One region of the Pseudoalteromonas sp. T1lg65 genome, then DNA from elsewhere that is predicted to be linked to it. Evidence: riboswitches for the same ligand, from Rfam matches in the RefSeq annotation. Region 1 holds a riboswitch; the other holds the start of a gene.

Region 1 (11,483 bases):
GTGAGCTTTTTAAATCAGCAATTAGAGCCGCATCCGCTTTTTTGCGTTTGCTCACCTCTGCGGCATCAATATCAAGGTGAATTACCTTAGCACCTGCAGCAAACTTAGTGAGATTACCGGTGACTCGGTCGTCGAATCGCGCTCCAATACAAACCAGCAGATCACAGTGCTGCACGGCCAAATTAGCGGCTTGGGTACCATGCATGCCAAGCATGCCCAAATCGTATTCATATTCAGGTAACACACTTCCTAGTGCTTTTAGAGTTGAAACGGCTGGCATCTGAGTAGTTTCTAAAAACGCCATCAATTGCTGTTGAGCATTGGCGTTGTGAACTCCCCCCCCGATATAAGCAACAGGCTGTTTGGCTTCTCTCAGCAACGCATTGGCTTTTTCGACTTGCGAAGCTGATAAATCAGAATATTGCGCGTCACTTGGAACTTCGTAAGGATGGAATGGCACTTTGGCAAGTTGAATATCTTTAGGAATATCAACTAAAACAGGTCCTGGTCGGCCCGACTGGGCTAAGTACATGGCCTCTTGCAGCACTTCCGCTAAATCTTCAGCTCTTTCAACCATGTAACTGTGTTTTGTACAAGATAACGACATCCCCAATACATCCACTTCTTGGAACGCATCAGAGCCAATGGCTGCAGTTGGAACCTGACCCGTGATAGCAACTAGCGGCACTGAGTCCATCATCGCGTCAGCAAGCGCGGTAATGAGGTTTGTGGCACCTGGACCTGACGTTGCAAAACATACTCCTAATTTTCCGGTACTGCGCGCATAACCAACGGCGGCAAAACCCGCACCTTGTTCATGGCGAGTAAGGTAATGTTTAACAGGTGCACCATAAAGCGCATCGTAAATTGGCATAATCGCGCCACCTGGGTAGCCAAATACTTCTTTAACGCCTTGTTGCTCAAGCACCTTGATGACAAGTTGTGCTCCTGTTAGTGAATTAGTCATTGTTTTTGCTCTCAATTTGCCTTGGTTTAGCCCTAAAACGAAAACGCCCCCCGAACCTTTTGGTGCGGGGGGCGTTTATGCTGATACTTTTCTTACAGCACTAACTAGCCCCCGCGGTAATAATAATCACCACGTTAATAATCACGACTAGGATAGATACTGTTAATAGCATTTACGAATTTCCAAAAATATTTACTTGTTTGATGTACTAAACATCGTTCTTTTTTTATTAATACCGCGTTTAACGCCACTAAGTCAACAAAAGATTTTATGTCAAAACCAAGAGCAAAAACTCAATAAAAGAAACGAATATCCCCATTTAAAGCAAATTGAGCATAAACCCCCTCAAGTACCTAAAATGAGCAAGGAGACTTTTTTATAAGCAGTTGATTATTGCCTAATTATTCAATCGAAATATTTGTTAATTTTTCTCTTTTGGTTATCAACCACTCAAAATAAAGGCACAATAGGGAGCAATTAATACTGAAAATTTCATATTCAGAGGAAAAAATGAAGACTCGGAGTTTTTCTATATTTTGGTTCGCGATCTGCGCCGTTATGCTTTTTATCAGCGGAAAAAGCGATGCAGAAGTGGGTTTGTGGCAAATTACTAAGGGAAATTCAACCTCCTACCTATTTGGTACTGTCCATGTTGGTGACAAACAAATGGAAGGCTTACCAACAAAAGTGTCCACTGCACTAAAACAAAGCGAGAAAATAGTTGTAGAAATCAATTTAGAGCAGCTTTCTCCTGTTGAGATTCAACAGCGTTCAGCACCTTTTATGCTATTACCTGCCAACCAATCACTAGAGCAAGTGTTAAAGCCAAAAACCTATCTTCAACTTAAAAAGTACTTTGCCAATAAAAACATTGATATTGGTTTATTTGAGCGTTATGCCCCTTGGGCAGTTATGGTCAGCATGTTGCAAATTGAGTATCAGCGCTTAGGTTTCAGTGAAGCAAATGGCATAGACAAACAAATCCTAGTGCTTGCAGACGAAAATAATCAGCCAGTTATGGAACTTGAATCACTGGAGCAACAATTAGAAATGTTTGCGATGTTAGGTAAATACGGTGATGACATGATCAGAGAAACTTTTGAACAACTCACTGATGTCGATAGCTATTTTCTAGATTTAGTTTCTGCTTGGCGCAATGGTGATCTGAACAAACTACAACACTACTACGAGTTAAGTTTTGATGATTCAGAATACGGTAAACTGGCTGAAAAACAGATGATAATACAACGTAATAATGCTTGGGTCGCCACATTAGCACCTTTGCTTAAACAGCAATCTTTATTTATTGCGGTGGGTGCTCTCCATCTCGTTGGTGAACATGGTCTGATCACACAGTTAAAACAACAAGGTTTTGATATTAAAAAAATATAAAGAAACAAAATTTTAAATTCTCATAACGATTTTTTCAGCTGTTATTTTTGCAACAGTTTAAACCTTTTGTAGTTTCTGTTGCGACTTACTGAATATAAGTTGAATAAAGGAAATCGTTATGAGAAAACTTGCCTTAGCCGTTGTTATTTCATCTCTTTGTGTATTTGCTCATGCAGCAGATTCAAAAACCATTAAAGAATCATTTTCGCTAGATGATGCCACGCAATTAGAGATCGACTTTCCTGTAGGAAAGTTAGACTTAGAAGTGTATTCAGGCTCAAATATCGAAGTCGAAATCATTGTAAACCCAGGTAACAAAGACAGTTGGTTTGGTAATTCAACCAGCGTTGATGATGCCAAATTGGAGACCAAACGTACGGCAGGTGAACTTGCGTTAGCAATAAACAATGACGATTATGACCTAACTTGGCATGTTAGAGTACCTAAATCATTATCACTGGATATCGAAGTTGGTGTTGGCAATATCGAAATTAGCGAACTGCAAAATTCTGCTGACATCGAGGTGGGTGTGGGTAATATCAACATCACAACCCATTCTTCAGATTTTAGGTCCATTGAATTAGCATCAGGTGTAGGTAAAACGGCGTTGAAAGGGTTCACCGGTGATGACAAGAGAAAGAGCATGGTTGGCTCCGAAAGCTTTTACTCCGGTCAAGGGCAATTCATTATTGATGCAGAGTCGGGGGTGGGTAACGTTAAGTTAAGAAGTCGCTGATTGAGCGACAGGATTCAGTAACATTAACGTTTTTTGCTGTAATGCATCTGGTTGCAATGGCTTAAATAAGTGAGCTGTTGCACCCATTTTGTATGCTTTTAAAATATCTTCTTCTGAAGTATTAGCAGTAACGACAATAATCGGGATAGTATGATCCGTTTCTCGTATCGCAGCTATTGCTTCAAACCCATTCATCACCGGCATATTTAAGTCCATAATGATCAAGTCATAGTCATTGTCACTAAACAACTCTAAAGCGCGCTTACCATGCTCTGCATGATCAATAGAACGTACAATGCTTTGCAACATTTTTTCAATTACCTTGGCGTTTAACGTGTTATCCTCCACCAATAGTAACTTTGCTCCCAACACCGAAGTACAGCTTTCCAACTGATGATTGTGTTCAAACTTCAGCGGCAGTGACAAATACGCACGGGTCCCGACTGGTTCAATAGGGTGAAAACTCAAACTTCCTCCCATCGCAGAAGCCAACAACTTACAGCGCTGAAGTCCTAACTGTATTCCTTGAAAGTGCTCATTTTGATGAGATTCAAGCCATGTTTCATAATCAAAACCAGGGCCAGAATCTTCCACAAGGATTTCTAAAAATGTATCTGATTCCAACACGAGTAGATCTGCAAAGATTTGCACACTCCCTCGTTCGGTAAACTTAATCGCATTTTCTATCAACTCACCGATTAACCACGCGACTCGAGTTTGATCACAATGACAGCAAACGTCCAAGTCATTGCTAAGTGCCAAATTAAAATTCAATGATTTCTCATGAGCTTTCAAACGGTAGGGCAAACAAGCAGATTTTACGATTTCTTGTAAGTGTGTTCGCTGACTCTCAATGACTATTTCTTGATTTTTAAGCTTATTAAAATCTTCAACAGACGCAATCAAGTGGCCTAATTGCTGAATTGAGCGCTCTGTTTCTTGTAAATAATTCTGCGATTTGTTCTCTCTAAACAAATGCAAGTATCCTTGAGCAGCTTGCAGTGGCGTACGTAGCTCATGACTAACCCTCGCTAAAAATCTTGATTTAGATTGCAATGCATCTTCGGCCTCTTGTTTGGCCTGCGTAATTTGCTTCAAGGTACTATGGATCCGTTGGTGCATTGGGTTGAAAACAAATCTCAGTTCAATAAACAGAACCAGAAGCCCCAGCAGCCATAGCACCGCTTCAACTTCTCTCAAGCGCTGCGTTTTGTCCTCCGACATTTGCTCAAAAAGCGTTACTGCATCATTTAATCGAGGTAAAATTTGTTGTGATGTTGCCATTAATAAACGCTTACTCTCCGAACTTGGCGTCTGTATTTGTACTTTGGCTAACTGAATAAATGCTTGAACTTGTTTATCTAATTCAACAGGAGCTGAAAAATATAACTGCATCAACTCTGGCGTTAGAAACTTATAATCTCGTCCATCGTCTTGAAGTAAAAAGTCGTGATTTTGCTCGAATCGTTCGATACTGTTCTTAAATTGCGTGTATTGCTCAGAACCCACACTATCACTCAGTAGTGCAATGCGCTGGGATAACATCCGCTGCATCCCAGCAATGTTAATCACATTGGCGTCATCTGCTTGTTGTATAAACAAATATTGCATAATCACCATATTGGTGGTGATTAGCGATGCCATCACAAACAGCGCCATTCTATATTTAGTTTTTACATTGTGCATTGCTAAGTCAGATCCTATGGTATTGAGCTTAGTGTAGTTAACAATTGCATTATTTACATCCGAAGTGTTGACACTTAGACGGCCAAAATGTTTCAATGCGCGCTCACCCTATTTCACAAAGTTTGCCCTTATCGGCGAACTTAAGGGCTGGAAGAGGTGCGTTATTCAGGTAGTTAAGTTGAGGAGAGCAAACTCCATCGACGCTTAATGAGGGGAATACACGCCGAGAAATACGTTAATTTGCTATAACGTGTTTCGGGCGATTGGGCTGAATCCCATCGACTGTCACCAAAATACATGGTGGAGAGCTTCTGGTCTTAGAAAAAATAAGGCCATTTGCCTTATCGTTTTTTTAAGTCCATTGCTCTTCGAATTTTAACGGTTCGAAGTTTGGACGTCTTATACCCGCCTAAACTCCGAACATGATTTAAGTTCGGTAGAGATGAAATCACAATATAATTTGTCTGACTATCCATTGTGGACAGCGTTAGTTACGCCCTTTACGGCTCAAGACCAAGTGGATTATTCCGTATTGGAAGCGCTCGTTTTGGAACAGCAAGCGGCAGGCAATGGTATCTTACTACTTGGTAGCACAGGTGAAGGGTTAGCACTCACCTTTGAAGAACAAAAAGAAATTGTTCAATTTGTTTGCAATCTTGCGCCTCAAGTACCATTGATGGTTGCGGTTGGTGGTAGCAACTTGGCTCATCAACTCGAGTGGGTTGCGTTTTGTAATCAGCAACCCGTTGATGCCTTATTACTTGGTACTCCCATCTATGCGAAACCAGGAATAGTTGGCCAGACTCAGTGGTTTAACACATTGTTAGACGCCAGTAGTGTGCCATGCATGCTGTACAATGTGCCGGGACGGAGCGCCGTCGCAATCGCACCTGAGCTACTAAAAAACCTAGCATCACACCCTAACCTCTGGGCCGTAAAAGAAGCCAGTGGCTGTATCAATAACTTCGAAGCATTTCGTCAAGCCGCACCAAACATTGAAATTTATAGTGGCGATGACGGATTAATGCCGTATTTCGCGCAAGCCGGTGCTAAAGGACTTGTCTCTGTCGCTGCCAATGCGTGGCCGCAACAAACCGCAGAGTTTGTGAAGCGCTCCTTAAGTGGCACTTCTCCCAACTTATTTACCACCTGGTCAGCGGCCGTCGATAGCTTATTTGCTGTTGCCAGTCCTATCCCAGTGAAAACCTTGATGCACCTGCAAGGCAAGTTGAAAACACCACACTTACGTCCACCACTGACACATTTAGAACTCACAACTACAGACGCGATTCTTCGCGCAAACGACAGCATTTTATCTTGGAATTAAGGCAGTAAAGTAACATGAGCTGGTTAGCATTATTAAACGATTTAGAAAACGGTACCGTTAGAGCAGCAACACAAGACGAGCAAGGCCAATGGCATGCTAACGTTGAAGTAAAGCAAGGTATATTAGAAGCGTTCAAAAACGGTGTAAACACTGAGTATCCAGGTGGCTTCGTTGACAAGGATAACTTAGCCCCTCAAGGTTTTGCTGCACAAGACGGGGTAAGAATGGTACCTGGTGGCAGTAGTGTTCGCCGCGGCGCATATGTCGCAGCAGGCACCATCATCATGCCTCCAGCCTACGTCAACATTGGTGCTTACATCGACTCAGGCACTATGGTGGACAGTCATGCATTAGTGGGGTCATGCGCACAAATTGGTAAGAATGTGCATTTAAGTGCTGCTGTGCAAGTTGGTGGTGTACTTGAGCCAATTGGCGCAAGCCCAGTAGTTGTTGAAGACGATGCCTTCATCGGTGCCGGATGCGTATTGGTAGAAGGCGTCGTCGTAAAAAGAGGGGCGGTATTAGCACCAGGCGTTCGCCTATCAGCGAGCATTCCTGTCTACGACTGTGTAAACGAGAGAATGCTCGATAAAGGCGAAGCAATCCCTGAAAACGCAATCGTGATCCCTGGTTCTCGTCCAGCGTCTAGCGAATGGGCTCAATCTCAAGGCCTTAGCATGTCGTGTGCATTAATCGTCAAGTATCGTGACGAACAGAGCGACGCCTCTTTAGCACTTGAAGAGGTATTGCGATAATGCACTGTTTGAGCACGTCACAAAGGGCCATTGCACAAAACTTAACACAACGAGAGACCACGCCATTTTTCTGTTATGACTTGGACCAACTCGCGGCGCATCTCATTCCGCTGGTTGATCAACAAATTGTTAAGTTATGGTACGCGGTAAAGGCTAACCCTTTATCGCGGATAATACAGACCTTAGATAAAGCCGGATTCAATTTTGATGTAGCCTCTAACGGTGAATTGAATCAAGTGTTGTCCCAAGGTATCAGCCCCGAACGCGTGCTCAATACTGGCCCTGCAAAATCGCTTCAGCAGATCCGCCACTTCGTTGCACAAGGTGTGCGTATTTTTGTTGCCGAAAGCCACAACCAAGTCATTTGGTTAAATCAAGTGGCGAATGAGTATGATATACAGCTTCAAGTACTGTTGCGCGTACAATTGCGCTTCGACAAAGCTGAACACAACCCCTTAGGAGGCAATACACTGACTCCTTTTGGATTAGGTTGTGAGCAATGGCAACAATTAGACCTAAAGGAGTTTAAGGCGCTCGAGTTTGTCGGCCTGCACATATTTCAGTGGGGCAATATGCTCTCAACTGAAACACTTGCTGAGCTATGGCAAGCCATGGTTAAACCATTGCTTGAATTAGCAGATACACTTGGTATCGAACTGAAAGTCCTTGACTTAGGTGGTGGTTTAGGGATCCCCTATCAGCCACAGCAAGCTTCATTAGACTGGCCATCACTCGTCGAAGCACTAGCACAAATAAAACAACAGACCGGGGTTGAAGAGCTTTGGATGGAGCTAGGTCGTTACGCCGTAGGCGAATGCGGGTTTTATTTGAATCCTGTTGTTGAACAAAAAACCAACTATGGTGAACTGCAGTTAATTGTCTCTGGTGGCATCAATCATTTGCTTAGACCAGCTGTTACTGGACAAGCATTTCCTGCGCAACTACTCAGAGATTCCGCAGCAAGTGAACAGAAATTCCATGTTCATGGACCGCTTTGCACTGCTTTGGATCATCTTGGTGATTTGCCGCTTCCCGCAGACACAAGCAGCGGTGATTGGCTAGTATTCAGCCAATGTGGTGCCTACGGCTACACGGAAAGCATGCCATTCTTTTTATGCCATGAATTACCCGCAGAATATGTCATCGAAAACGGCAAAAGTATTTGTGTTCGCCCATCTGAACCGGCGGCGAGTTATTTGAGGTAAATATGAACCAGATAACACAAGAAAATATTCAAGTTGGTGAAATTGCCAATGGCCTGCCTCTGAGCATTCCCGTTTACCGAGTTCAAGGTGATGGCAGTGGACCTAAAGTCTATATCCAGGCCAATATGCATGGTGCGGAAGTGCAAGGGAATGCGGTTATTTATCAATTACTTGAACAACTTAAACACCTCCCGTTGAAAGCCGATGTGACACTCGTGCCTTATGCAAACCCAATCGGCTGCAACCAAAAATCGGGAGAGTTCACGCTAGGCCGCTTTGATCCAATTACCGGAACTAATTGGAATCGAATGTATGTCGACCACTCTCACTTGGTTGAGGAGTTTATCGAAACACACTTGGATTGTTCGTTAGAGCAAATAAAAGCTTCCTTTCGCCAGCGATTGCTCGATCACACTAATACACAGCTTGCGCAACCCCATGACAGAATAAATACCGGAAAACGCATTGCACTGAACTTACAACGGCTCGCGCATGAGGCTGACATCGTGCTAGATCTGCACACCGGTCCCATTTCGGCAAAACACCTTTATTGCCCAGAATATGCCAAACCAAGCGCGAGCTACTTTAACATTCCTCATGTGCTTTTGATCCCAAATGACTTTGACGGGGCTATGGATGAGGCAAGTTTTTGTCCTTGGTGGAAGTTACAACAAGCCTATGCAGAAAAAGGTCGTCAAATTCCAGTGTTTACTGAAGCTTTTACCGTAGAACTTGGCTCTCAAGAAAAAATAGATCTTGAAGAAGCGCTTAACGATGCAAACAGCCTTGTTAGTTATCTGACTTATAAACAAGCTTTTTCTGGCAGCCCGCAGCAACCCGAAGAGATGACACGCTATGCCTGTACGTTAGAAAACTATCGTACGTTTTATGCGCCGATGGGTGGCATGATTGAGTACACAGCAAAGCCCGGTGATAAAGTAGAGGCTGGACAAACCATCGCAAAAATATTACGCATGGAACGCTACCTCTCTGAAAATCCACTAAACACAATTAGCATCGATGAAGATGCCATCACAATTTTGCACTTTGCCTCAGCGAGTGTGAATCAAGGTACTGAGCTATTTAAGTTTTTTACCAAATACGAAATTCTATAGTCTTATTGCGTGAGAGTAAGTCTAGATCGACTGCGATCTTAACTTACCAAGGTGAGGCGGCTTGGCCGCCAACCTTTTTTTGTTATTCACTTCACTTTCAGCCTAATTCCCCGATAATACAATCATCTAATTCAAGCAACTGGCTGCATAATGATGATATCTTCAAAATGGCTTTTAGCTGCGTTTACACTCATTGGCTGTGTTCACGCGGAGGCTAACGAAAAACAAGATGATGTTGACTTGATCAAGCAGTGTATCGTGAATGCCGTTTTAACTGGCGATCAAACACAAACAGTCCAACAGGTGCGTGCCGCATGTGCCGAGACTACACCTGCAAAGAAGGTGACCGCTCTTGATAAGCGTATGGTACGTGAACGTCTTACCCAAGAAAACCGTAACGTAATCACTCCGCATAAACGTAACTACATTCTACCCATCTCGTACATGACCAACGTGAACAGCCGACCATTTGATGGCTTAAAGGCAATCACAGACGAGCAAGGCGAGCCACTGGATAATTTTGAAGCCAAGTACCAGATATCTCTGAAAGCACCAATTTACAACGGATTTTCAGATAAAGATCAGGCCGTCTACTTCGCATTTACGTTGCAATCGTTCTGGCAGTTATACAACAAAGACGTCTCTTCACCGTTTCGAGAAACCAATTATGAACCAGAAATCTTTTGGATAAATTTTTTGGATGAAGAGCACGTGTTTTGGGGCGATGAGATGGCTGTTGCTGTTGGTATATCGCATCAATCTAATGGTCGCAGCCAGCCTAATTCACGCTCTTGGAATCGCATCTACGCTAACTTTATTTGGGAAAATAACGGCTTTGTCTTCAGTCTGAAGCCTTGGTATCGACTGCCTGAAGATGACAAAACCGACCTATTAGATCCCAAAGGGGATGATAACCCCGATATCTATAAATACTTAGGCTACTTTGAGTTTGGTGGTGCTTATCGATATCGTGATCATGAATTTGGCTTTATGTGGCGCAATAACCTTAATGGTGACAACCGAGGTGCAATTCGCCTCGACTGGTCATTTCCAATTTGGGGGAGGTTGAGAGGCTACACCCAATACTTTAACGGTTATGGTGAGAGTCTCATCGACTACAATACTCACACGCAAAGGCTGGGCATTGGTGTGTTACTGACTGATATTTTGTAGTGCTATGATGGCGGTAAGTTCTAATTTACCACCATCATCTCTTGCTTATTCGTAACTAAAGTTACTTGTGTAAAACGACAAACTGACCTTCAAACTTAGCTACTAACACATCACCGCTATAAACTTTAACAGGAACCGTGTATTGTGCCCTGCCTTCGGTCGTAAGCGTTTCCAGTTCTCCGACACATTCACTAATTGTCACAGAGGCAGAAGGCTCTTTCATCAATGGTTTCATATATTTTATATTTGCATCTGCAAGAACAATATCACCGTCTAGTCCTCGCTCTCGTAGTGCCAGATAAGTGGCTCCCCACCCCGTTAACGTCGCCATACTATATATAGAACCAGCAAACATTGAGTTATGAGGGTTAAGGTTAGCTTTCAAGTCAGCTCGAGTAGAAAACTGCCAATCCGTGTAGGTATCAACCTTTATACCCATCACATCGCTAATTGGAATCGATTCTCTCCAAATGTCTTGTAATACCTGAGTCCAATCCGGTTGTCTAAACCAACCAGGCTCGACAGGTCGCTGCTTCACCATCTTCCAGTGTTGGATGTCATCATAAGCTAAATGTGCTTTTTCGATCACCGCATAACCGTGTCGCTCATAAAAAGCTAAAGCACGCTCTCGAGCGAATAGCACAAGCTCTTCGGCTTGTTGACTCCAAGCGAGCTTCTCAAGCTCATGTAATAATCGACTACCTAAATGTTTGCCTCTATGTGCTTCATCGACGGCCATATAACGGACTTGCGCTTGTTTATGGTTGTTAAAATGCAATCGCGCCACTGCGAGCACGTTGCCTTCATTATCTTTGATATAGCGGTGTTCAGATTCTTGCTCTAAATCATCTTGTTCACTTCCTCTGGGTTGATCCCATGGGGCACGCAATACTTGCCAACGCAACTGATAATAGGCTTGCCACTCCTCGCTACTTTGTGGTGATGAAACCTCAAACATAAAGACTCCTGTTTTGTATTTTTTAGTGCTGAGCTAGCACTGTTATTGTGCAGGCTAGATTACAAGATAATCAAAGCGCTTGGAACAAAACCATACAAAACGAATGTATTTGACTGTAAAAACTGCTGGACAAGCTGGCATTAATAAAAAGCTGAACTATCATGATGTA
Region 2 (11,483 bases), 1.4 Mb from region 1:
CATTTTGCGTAGCCAGCAGTGTTGAGTAGTGCGAGCTTACTTAATCCGTACATCATTTCACTCATAGCTCGTCCTCACTGTCATATTGCTCTTCATTGACTTCCATTAATGCATCGATATAGCGATAAATTGGTGCTAACAACATAAAACCTTGTTCTACTTCGCGAGCTAATCCAAGCCTGACCATTCTGAGCAACACATCTTTACGCAGATCGGAGCCGGAAAAAATTTCTAACTGGTCAAACAAATGCTTATTCAGTTGTACCAGCGTTTGCATCAGTTCTAGATCGACAACTTCGTCAAAAAGGGCATTTAACGGATCTTTGCCTTGGTTGGCAAAATGCTCGATGGCGATGTATACCGTTAGCGCAATGGCACGGGAGATTTTTCCCATGTTGGGCGTGCTTTCATCACTGGCTAGGTAATAGAAACCTCTGGCATCGTGTTGTAAATCATGCCCAAGTGCGGCGAATAGTGCTTGATAGCTCTCTATTTCTTGGTCCAGCTGTTGCCAAAGTGTGGTATCTTGTTCACTAATGTGATAGCCACTAACCAGTTTTTTGTTAATTGCTTGCAGCTCGCTGAGCTGCTCCAGATTAATCTGTGTCATATCTTTTAATCTTGTTTTTCTGCGGTACTGAATGGGTATAAAGCAAAGGTGTGTGATGCAATAGTCAGTTTTGACTTGTGCTCATCTTGCGTTAGCGCCAGCTCGGATTCATTAATTAATTTTTGGTAAATAAACAGCATTTCGTCGGCGTCGAGATCAGGGTAGCTCTCTGATAATAGGCCCAATAGCGCTTTACCGGGTTGGCCGGATGACTGTACTTTTTTCTTCACATCGCGATAGTCAGGGATATTAGGGCTTTGGTAAGCTGGTACATCTTGCTGATCGGGCAACTGATACTCTTCGTGCTCGAACTCACTTAAGCTTGCCATATAGGCGACCATATGGCGTTTTTGTCCTAAGTTAAATCTTTGAATATCAGAGACAAAATCAGGCTGAACAGGGGACAGAATGTGATCTACACCCTTTTTACGGATCAGTCCTAAGACCTTTGAAGCTTGACGGGTAATAAGTGTGTTTCGTCTTAACTCTTCTCTTAATGGCATGAGAATATCGGCACTGCGACTGAGGCTTTCTCGGCCAATTAAGTGCATATCTAGAATGCGTGTACGCAGCTGCTCTAGCATGCGTTTATCCGCATGGCCTCGTCCTACTTGCTCAATGTGATCTATTTGCTCACTGACCTGCATTTCAATCTGATCAAAGCAGCGCTGGAATGGACCATGAATATCAACCATCTCCAGCATCGGCTCGATATATTCTTCAAATGCTTCTAACACTGCTTTGTAGCGCATTGTCAATGATACGCTAGAGTTGTCAGATTTTGCCTGTTCCACTAAGTTCATGATGGCGCTTTCATTATGCTGATAAAGCTTCACGATTTTACGTACCCGCTCATCCATAATTCGACTAAAACGTCTTAGCTCAGAATAGTCGCCTTCTAGCCCAGATTGGGCGAGGCGATTACCCAAACGTTCGATATCTTGCACCAGTACGGTAATTTCTTCCGCTAAACCAAGGCTTTCTTCTTGTAGTAAAAAACTAGCGAAATCAGCAACAGCACGGTTAATTTCTAGCTGTGAAGACTTTGCCAAAGGGATAATCACTTCTTGATTTAGTAACCGGTTGGTTTCTTTATAAACTCGTTCACTGGTCCAGTTTGGATTTTTTTGTTTTATGATGTTTTGTACATCTTTAAGACTAAAATCTGTCATTCTAAAGCGTTTAAAAAGTAGTTCTAAAACGCTCCAATGATCATTTATTGTATTTAATACTTTTTTTGCTGGGATCATAACTTTCCAGTATGTAGCGATTATGTGACACCCGATAGTAATAAAGTTGTCACACATTGTTGTACCCGATAGCGCTTACTTCTCAATAGTGCTAGAATCCGCGCCCAACACAAACCCTCTCTACGTTGTCACATTAATTACAGGTTGTTTACGCGCTATGGTCACGCCCATTATACTAACCCTGATTGCTATCGCTTTTGTACTCATCGTTATAGAAGATATAATTCATGTAAACAAGGCCAAAACGACGCTTTTTTTTGGTACTTTATGTTGGATTATCACCTTTATCTCGCCAATTCATGGCGAAAGCTCAGAAAGTGTGCAACATCAGTTGGATCACAATATTCTTGAAATAGCTACATTGTGGTTATTTTTGATGGCAGCGATGACCTTCGTTGCGTACCTAAACTCAAAAGGGTTTATCCAAAATATCGTTCACCGGATCATGCCAACCCATATTAGTGAACGCAAGCTAATGTTTCTAGTTGGTGGCTTTGCATTTCTATTTTCTTCTATTTCGGACAATATTACAGCAACGCTGGTGTCTCTGGCGGTGGTGATGTCACTAAAATTGGACCCTAAAAAGCTGATTAAATACGCCACCCTTATTGTGTTTGCGGTAAATTCAGGTGGGGTATCGTTGATCACTGGTGATGTAACGACCTTGATGATTTTCCTTGCAGACAAAGTAACGATCCCACATTTATTATTGTTAGTCACCCCAGCCATTATTAGTGTTTTGGTACTTGCGGCGATGCTGTCGATCGGGATGAACGAGCAGCTGGTATTTGAAAAGCAAGAATACCGTCGAATCGAGAAAACCGATATTACGATTGCTACCATATTTATGACGACGATTTTGGCGACTTTGTTCTTGAGCGTGCAGTACCACGTACCGCCAATGTTGACTTTCTTGTTTGGCTTATCATTTATGTTCTTAGTGGCACAGTTTTTAATGCGCAAGAAGGACGTAAACAAGAAAATCATCGACTATATCCGCGAAATAGAATACGACACGCTATTGTTTTTTGTCGGTGTATTGTTGTTGGTTGGGGCGTTAAAGGAAGTGGGTATTTTGGCGAAATTTACCGAACTTTACGTGTATTTAAAGCCAGAATACGCAAACTTTTTAATGGGCTTGTTAAGTGCCGCGGTAGACAATGTGCCGCTAACCGCTGCGTTATTAAAAGCGGATATTGAAATGACAGCGGCTCAATGGCTAAGTTTCACATATGCGACTGGTGTTGGTGGTTCGATGCTTATTATTGGCTCGGCAGCGGGAATTATCGCTATGAGTAAGGTAAAGGCACTAACCTTTGGCAGTTATTTGAAAATGAGTGGCTACATCCTGATTGCTTATAGTATTGGTTATACTGGCGCACACTTTGCGGGTCAGTTTATGTAGATACACTATTTTTCTAGGAGTTTAATCTGTTTTTAATATAAAAAAACTTGACTTCTAGATGTCTGAAAGATAATTTCTCACAGCGCGCTTAAATGGCGCGCTTTTATTTTGTCTCAGTTCAGATACTGTCAGGCAAAATAATCAGAAGAGGTGCGATGCTTAGGTAGCTAATGTGAGGTGACGAAACCTGTGATCATTAGTGAGGGAGGTACTCGCCGAGAAGAGTAGTTGTTCGTCGTGGCTACTTTTCGGTTTACGAGGCTGAATCCTCGGAACTGTCACCAAGTTGGTGGAGAGCTTCTGGCTAAGGTCTATTCTAAATTCGATATTTCAGATCGCCTCGCCAAGTTCTCCTTATTTAAAACGGTTACTAAAGCGTAACCCGAAGGAGAGAAAATGAATTCGCAATATGTTGTCGCAAAGTTTGGTGGAACCAGTGTTGCAGACTTTGAGGCCATGTCTCGTTGTGCTCAAATTATCAAAGATAATCAAAACGTTAAAGTCGTCGTTGTTAGCGCTTGTGCCGGCGTAACCAATCACTTGGTGACGTTAACTAAGCAAAAAGACGCGTTAGAAGAAAGACTTGAAATTGTTGCGGCGGTTGCTGATATACAACAAAAGATTATTGATGAAATTGCCTTAGATGTGGATTTAGCGCAAGGCTATGAGCAAACGTTTAGCGAGTTTAAACAATTGGCCGAGTTACCGGCTTTGAATAAACAGCAATGTGATGAAATGCTGAGCTTTGGCGAACGCTTTTCTTCCTATTTATTTACGCAAATATTGCGCAATACTGGCATTAAAAGTGAGCGCTTCGATGTCAGGAAAGTATTAAAAACGGATAACCAATTTGGTAAAGCAACACCAGATGTTGCAGCTACACGAGAAGCTGCACAACACCACTTACTGCCATTATTAGAAAGTGCCGTTCAGGTAACCCAAGGCTTTATTGGCAGTGACCAATATAACCAGACCACCACACTAGGTCGTGGTGGGTCGGATTATAGCGCCGCGTTACTGGCCGAAGCTATTGAAGCAGGAAGTGTACATATTTGGACGGATGTCGTGGGGATTTTTAGCACCGATCCGAGATTGTGTCAGATGGCAAAACCGATTCCGAGATTGAGCTTTGATGAAGCAGCAGAAATGGCGACATTTGGTGCCAAAGTATTGCATCCTGCCACTATTTTACCGGCAAGTCGTCGTGGTATTTCGGTGTTCGTTGGTTCAAGCCGCGATCCGCTAGCAGGTGGTACGTGGATTGAGCGAGATAAGAGCGCAGTGCCGGGGATTAGGGCGGTCACACAACGCAAAAATCAAATTCTATTGACACTGAAAAGCCCCGAAATGTTGCTAGCGAGCGGTTTCTTGGCGAGAATTTTCACAATTTTAAGTAACTACAACATTTCTGTAGATTTGGTCACAACGTCAGAGATCAGTGTGGCATTAACATTAGATAATGCACTCAATGCCTCTCGACCTGAGCTCGATCAAGATTGCTTGGATGAGCTGAATGAATTCTGTCACGTGACGGTGGAGAACAATCTAACCTTGGTGGCATTGATCGGTTCTGAAATCCAGCTTAAGCAGTGCGAATTGAATTTAATGCAGACATTGTCGGATTTTGATATTCGGTTAATTTGCCATGGTGCAAGTAAGCACAATCTGTGTTTTTTAGTGGATCAAGCCGACTCAGATACCGTGGTGCAAACAATCCACCAAAAATTACTGGAAGTTGCATAACAACAAGCTCAGCAGGTGTAGAGCACCTGCTGAGCTAGATACGTGAAATTTATCTTAACCATGTAAAATTGCTGTAAATCTCCATTCTTAAACTTAATTTCGGGGATTTGAGCTGAAATTGAATGAAACGTGCCTAAAATAGCCAAATGGCTGTTTCTGAAATCGACATCTTCAAGCTCGCAATTTCAATCCAAGTCCGTATAATCGGGCGCCAATAACAATAAATACTGATAAAAAATATGGCTCAAATGCGTGATGGTTTTCAAAGCCGATTTGGCTTTGTTCTGGCTGCTGCTGGTGCAGCTGTTGGTTTAGGAAATATTTGGGGATTTCCAACTCAAGCCGCTAATCATGGTGGCGGTGCGTTTTTACTTGTCTATTTCGCGGTAATTTTCTTACTGGCGTTACCCGCGCTATACACTGAACTTTATATTGGTCACAAAGCCCAATCTAACCCAGTCAAAGCCTTGCAGTCTGCATGGCAAGAAAAAAGCCCAAAAATAGGCGCCGGAGCGGGCTACCTAGGTTTGACTGGTGCCATCGTAATGTTGAGCTTTTATTCCATCGTAGCCGGATGGATGCTTGCCCATGCGCTAGACCCCATTGCAAAGCTGTTCGGTCTAGATGCAGTTAGCCAGTTTTTAAGTGGCGACTCGAGCACTCGAAATTTCGTGTTTACACCTCTGATGCTGTTACTGACCGCCAGTATTATATTGCAAGGGGTGAAATCGGGGATCGAAGCGTGGTCTAGAAGGCTAATGCCACTGTTATTACTGTTATTGATTGCGCTGATTATCTATATGGGCACGTTAGACGGTGCAGCAGAGGGCTTCAAGGCGTATTTGGTTCCTGACTTCGCTCAAATTACAGATCCTGATCTCATCATCGCAGCAATGGGACAAGCGTTCTTTTCATTGTCGTTAGGTGTAGGGTGTATGATGATTTACGGCTCTTATTTAAAACCTAATGAAAACCTGCCCAAATTAACATTCAGCGTAGCTATGTTGGATACCGGAGTGGCGTTTTTAGCTGGCCTTTTAATTATTCCAGCTATCTTCGTTGCGCAACAAAATGGCGTGGAAGTCTTTCAAGATGGGAAACTTATTGGGGAAGGGCGATTGATCTTTGCTGTGCTGCCAGAACTTTTTGAAAACATGGGCCAAATGGGCTTATTAGTGAGCTTGACCTTTTTTGTCCTAATGTCGATAGCGGCTGTTACATCAACTATTTCATCCACCGAGATCCCGGTGTCTTTTATGGTTGAAAATCATGGTATGCAACGTAAACAAGCAACTTGGATTGTTACCGCAGTCATCTTTGTTGCTTCCATGGCTATCATCTTAAACTTTGATTGGTTGTTTGGTTTGGTGATTAGCTTGCTGACACATTATCAATTACCGCTAATGGGACTGTTCTACTTTGTTACTGTAGGCTGGGTATGGAAACGTGGTAATCAATTACGAGAAGACGCTACGGGCTTGCACTATTGGTTTGCCCAATACGTGCGATTTGTTTGCCCAGTACTGATGACAGCTGTGTTTATCAACGTCGCGTTGAAAGGGTAAAAGTAACAGAGGTCGTCTAGTTTAGATGACCTCTGTTTTTCAAGCGAAATAACACCAGCTAATTTATAGACTAATTTGCCAACTTAAAGTTTTTGGTGATGTCCTTTAAATCGTTGCTCAGCTTCTTGAGTTCAAAACTTGCAGATGAAACTTGGTCAGCACCCGCCGCATTTTCTATAGCAGCCTGTTTAATTGATTCAATGCTGTGTTTAATTTCTTCAGTTGTTACGGTTTGCTGATGTGCTGCGGTGGCTATCACTTCAGCACTTTGCGCAATTTGGTTTATCTGTTGCACACTGTCTTGCAAAAGAGCAGCGCTGTCATTTGCAGCAATAATCGTGGTTTTGGTGGCTTCAATTGACAGATGCATTTCAGTCACGGCTTGCTGTGTACCAGCTTGTAGGTTGTTGATCATGTCTTCAATATCTGCTGTAGATTCTTGAGTCTTTCTTGCTAACTGTCGGACTTCATCGGCGACAACTGCAAATCCTCGACCATGTTCACCAGCACGAGCAGCTTCAATCGCAGCATTTAGTGCCAGTAGATTAGTTTGCTCCGTTACGGTCCGAATGACTTCCAGTACTTGGCTTATGGTCTGTGCGTTGCCTTCAACTTGGTTAATAACCTGTTCTGCATTGTCGATTGCTTGACTTAACTGGGTCATTTGGACAACGGTGGCTTGCAAAGTGTCATTTGCCGAGCTAGAAGTTTGCGTTGCACTGTGACTCAAATCGGCAACAATACGGGCATTGTGTGCGACTTCTTCTATCGACTGATTGGTTTGATCCATCGCCAGCGCAACTTGCTCTATGTTGGCATGTTGCTCCTGCAAACTGGCATTGGCTTGATTGCTAGCGGCACTTGTTTGCTCAGCAGTACTGGCAAGTTGCATAGTAGATTCAACGATAGTCCCAATCATGGTATTTAACGATTGGTTCATGCTCGCCATTGCACCATACACGCCCTCATATTGAGCGTGGTTACTAAAATGTTGGCTAAGATCACCCTGTGCGATTTGCTCACTGATTTCCTGCATTTTGATTGGCTCGCCACCCAACGGTTTGATAATGGAGCGAGACACAACGAGGGTGATAGAGATCACAGCTAGCAAGGTGATCAGCGTAATGATACCTATAATCCAGTTTAATCTATAAATTGGCGCAAATGCCTCTGCTTTGTCTATTTCTGCCAACAGCACCCAGTTTAAATTGGCATAGCTAAAAGGTGTATAAGCAGAAAGCACAGGATTACCATTGTAATCGATGATAATTTCAGTATCGGAAGTACCTCGTAAACCTTTTTGTACCGCAATAGTATCAACGCCATTTCTTTGTACAGTTCCCGCAAAGCTGGCAATGATTGAACGGCCGATAGGGTCCAGGTATGAGTCGGAACGCATGCGCTTGTCTTCACCAACAAGATAAGATTCACCCGTTTCTCCCATGCCGCTGCGAAGTTGCATAATACGATTAATGGCATCAATTGATAGCTGTAGAGCAATGATGGCCTCTACCTTACCGTCTCTCATCACTGGCTGACCAATAAATGCCGCCGGTTCATAATTGCTCGGCGCATAACGTGAAAAATCTTGAAGTGTAAATTCACGGTTATATAGGGTATTGCGGTACAAAGAAGCTAAGCCAGAGTCATTATAAGGCCCAGAGACCAGACTGGTTTGATAATCCGATTCTTTGGCAACGGTATATTCAACAAAGCCATCAGCATTGATAATAAAAAGGTCATAGTAGCCGTTCGCTTCAATAAACGTATTGAAAAACTCGTGGTGCTGTTCTGCGGCTGTTTTTAGAGATTGGTGAGTGTTTTCTTGGTAGGCTGCTTTCCACTTTGCTGTTAACACGTTCAAATCAGCTCTTCTCGAATCAAAATAGCGTGTGATCTGGGCGTGTTTGATTTGTCTAATTGATGTCAGTTGATTATAGGTCTGTTGCTCAATCGTTGAGCTTGCTGAAAGCAGTGAAAATAGTGAGATCACACCGACAGGAAGCAAGCCAATAAGCAAAAATGACAATAATAAACGGGTTTTGATACGCATAAACACTCCAGACAACTCTTAGCGGCGGGGGAGTGTACACGATTGTTGTGTTTTTAAAAATTATAATAAGGTTGAAAAGTAAACAAATGTGAAAGCCATTCTGTTGCTTATTCCAACCAACTAATAAACAAGACTTTTATTTTTGCCTCAGTCACGTTACGAGTTGTGCGTTTTTGTGACTGACTTATTGAGCAGTCATATTCGTTGCTATTTTTGTTAAACCCACTTCAATATCGAATGGTAAATCGGTTCGTATTGTTTTTGCATAGTGTTACGCATAGCATTAATGGCTGAAGTCGACACAAAATCAGCAAAAAATCATAGCGACGTCAGGCTGATTAAAGTTGTGCAAGTTAAGCTACTTCTTGTAATTAATAGCACTAAGGAATAACCATGAATCGAATCAGCCTGTGTTTAATCTATTCTATAATCGCTTTCAGCACCTTAAGTCATGGTCACGACACATCACTAGTCTCGGGCAGTCGCTATTTTGGAGAGACTCCACCAGGGCTAACCCCCAAGCGATTTTCCCCGAAAGTGCTGGACCATGATGGATTACTTGAAGCAGGATTTTATTCTCCAGACATGACGGAGTTTTATTTTGTCAAAAGAAATGGCAAAACTAACCAACGTTGGTTTTTTGTTATTCGATATGAGCAAAATCGTTGGGGTGAAGCTACTGAAACCGATATTAAATGGCCGTTATTCTCAGCAGATGGAAATAGAATTTATTCTGAAAAGGCATATAGAGATCGCACTAGCACAGGTTGGTCAGCACCCAAAAGCCTTGGTGCGTTTATAAAAGAACAGGCTCATGGCAGGAGTGTGTCTGATAATGGTACTTTTTATTTTCCGTTTTTTAAAAAGGAAGATAAAGGCAGAGGCAACCTTGGCTATGCTCGTTTGATAAATGGTAAGTATGAAAATCCGATAAAACTTGGCCCCGAAATAAATAAGGGTGACTACATTGCTCATCCATTTGTAGCACCTGATGAATCTTATTTAATGTGGGATGTAGAGAGAGAAGATAATCAAGGTGGGCATAAACCAGATATCTATATTAGTTTTAAACAAAGGAACGGTACTTGGGGTCCTGCCATCAATATGGGTAGCAAAATAAATACGCCAGTGTATGAGCAAAGTCCAGTGGTTACGCCCGATGGAAAATATTTGTTTTTTTGGCGAGGTGAGGAAAGAGTCAAAGAAGATGGCAGTATTTACTGGGTAGGAAATCCATACTGGGTGGATGCAAAAGTGATTGAAGATCTCAGAAATAAATCATATTGATAATGTCTCTGCGTTGTCAAAAGACCTTAAATAATTCCAACAAAGTAGGTGTTGGGCTTTAGAAAAAAGACACCGTGTTATTTCTTGGAAATCACCATGTGAATTGGTCTTTTATTCAGCCACAGCTAGATATTAAGCGTTTTGTTGTGGTGAAAGCTCAAGCTAAGAGAGCTGGGTAAAAATTTATTTCGTCATCGTTCAAAACATTATTTTAAGGTTATTTTAATCTTACAAAGTGGATTAGAATCGAGCTGACAAGGGCGTCGGCAAAGTTTTTTTACCTGCGATATAGCTGAAATTGAATTGAATATGTTGGTTTTTGATTGCTGAGTTGTTAAATAATGATTGCTTGAGTTGATGGCTTGTCTGTATAGCCCCAAAACATATCGTAAATACTCATTTATAATTCCTGCCGGTGAAATTATCTCACCAAGAGTAAAACTTTCAAAAATACAAATGTTAATTAAGGATTCTTAGGGATGAAACATAGTAAAATGATACTCGGCGCTGGCGTAGCAATTGCTTTTAGTGCATCGGCCCAGCAGATCAATCTATACAAAGATATATTTCTTGATGGTAATTTTACCGTAGAGTATCAAAAAGCAGCGCTTGAAATAGCTCGCTCAGGAGACAACTTTTCAGCTCAAACAAATGAGTTTTCATTAACGGGGAATTTTATCGCGAATAACGCCGTTATCGAGTTTACAACGTCTCGAGAGGACGGTAACACTTATTACTTAGGCAAAAGACTAACCGACACCTTGTATCAGGGCACATGGTATAACAGTGCAGAAGAATCTGGAGATTTTAGATTTGACCTAGCTCCTGGAGCATTAAGATCTTGTAAAGATGTACAAATGAACGAACCTATAACACCTGATGGTGTTTATACGATCGAGTCAAACGATGGTTCGAGCATGTCTGTATACTGCAATATGACGACTGCTGAGGGTGGTTGGACTTTAGTTAATACTCGCTCTATCCGTGGTCAATATCTTCATACTAGTGTTAACGAATTAACCAATTCAGAAGTGCAATCTAACCATTACCTTGAAAGCAGTGTATGGAACTACCTTAAATCGGGTGCGACTGAATTGATGATCACCGACGGCCAGTCGGAAAATTATATTATTTTTGATTTAAATGAACTAGCAAATGCAAACTGCCAAGCGTTAACTGATGACTTATCAAACACGCCGCTATTCTTCGATGGTGTGAATTGTTTACGTAAAACAAATAATTTCACATCGTTTAGTCATGCAACTAACTCTTATGCTTTCTCAGCTGTGTATATGTATAACCCTAATTTCCAAGGCATAGTGCGAGCTGGTCAGTACAGCAAAAGACTTTACTACATCCCAGGAACCGCTGAAGTTTATATACGCTAAGCAATAGCACATTGCCTCATTTTGTTGCATATCAATTAAATGAGGCATTTTTACCCACTATTGTGAGGGAAAATTCAATACCATGCTTATGTGCTACATCATACCTGACCAACTATGAATTTTACAGCTGGTGTCCACTTCCCTTAACATGAGACATGTTTAATTAGAGTTTTCTGTAATAT

The links. A riboswitch is a leader RNA that binds a small molecule or an ion and turns the genes downstream of it on or off. The one in region 1 is predicted to bind lysine.
Region 2: linked by a shared signal. The riboswitch ahead of lysC (lysine-sensitive aspartokinase 3) and the one ahead of dapA (4-hydroxy-tetrahydrodipicolinate synthase) in region 1 are both predicted to bind lysine.

The regions. Positions count from the first base shown of each region.
Region 1 covers NZ_CP196837.1:3,704,741-3,716,223, forward strand. Annotated here, with positions in the region: gene ilvG (acetolactate synthase 2 catalytic subunit) at 1-967, opposite strand, end outside; gene ACSLBF_RS16475 (TraB/GumN family protein) at 1,478-2,359, shown strand; gene ACSLBF_RS16480 (hypothetical protein) at 2,478-3,095, shown strand; gene ACSLBF_RS16485 (response regulator) at 3,081-4,877, opposite strand; lysine riboswitch at 4,925-5,100, shown strand; gene dapA (4-hydroxy-tetrahydrodipicolinate synthase) at 5,224-6,108, shown strand; gene ACSLBF_RS16495 (2,3,4,5-tetrahydropyridine-2,6-dicarboxylate N-succinyltransferase) at 6,123-6,863, shown strand; gene ACSLBF_RS16500 (PLP-dependent decarboxylase) at 6,863-8,068, shown strand; gene ACSLBF_RS16505 (succinylglutamate desuccinylase/aspartoacylase family protein) at 8,071-9,183, shown strand; gene ACSLBF_RS16510 (phospholipase A) at 9,337-10,356, shown strand; gene ACSLBF_RS16515 (bifunctional GNAT family N-acetyltransferase/hotdog fold thioesterase) at 10,418-11,314, opposite strand.
Region 2 covers NZ_CP196837.1:2,300,414-2,311,896, reverse strand. Annotated here, with positions in the region: gene ACSLBF_RS10085 (ATPase) at 1-65, opposite strand, end outside; gene ACSLBF_RS10080 (condensin complex protein MksE) at 62-610, opposite strand; gene ACSLBF_RS10075 (hypothetical protein) at 616-1,860, opposite strand; gene nhaD (sodium:proton antiporter NhaD) at 2,018-3,265, shown strand; lysine riboswitch at 3,403-3,573, shown strand; gene lysC (lysine-sensitive aspartokinase 3) at 3,662-5,008, shown strand; gene ACSLBF_RS10060 (sodium-dependent transporter) at 5,248-6,573, shown strand; gene ACSLBF_RS10055 (methyl-accepting chemotaxis protein) at 6,644-8,626, opposite strand; gene ACSLBF_RS10050 (hypothetical protein) at 9,020-9,913, shown strand; gene ACSLBF_RS10045 (fibrinogen-like YCDxxxxGGGW domain-containing protein) at 10,393-11,301, shown strand.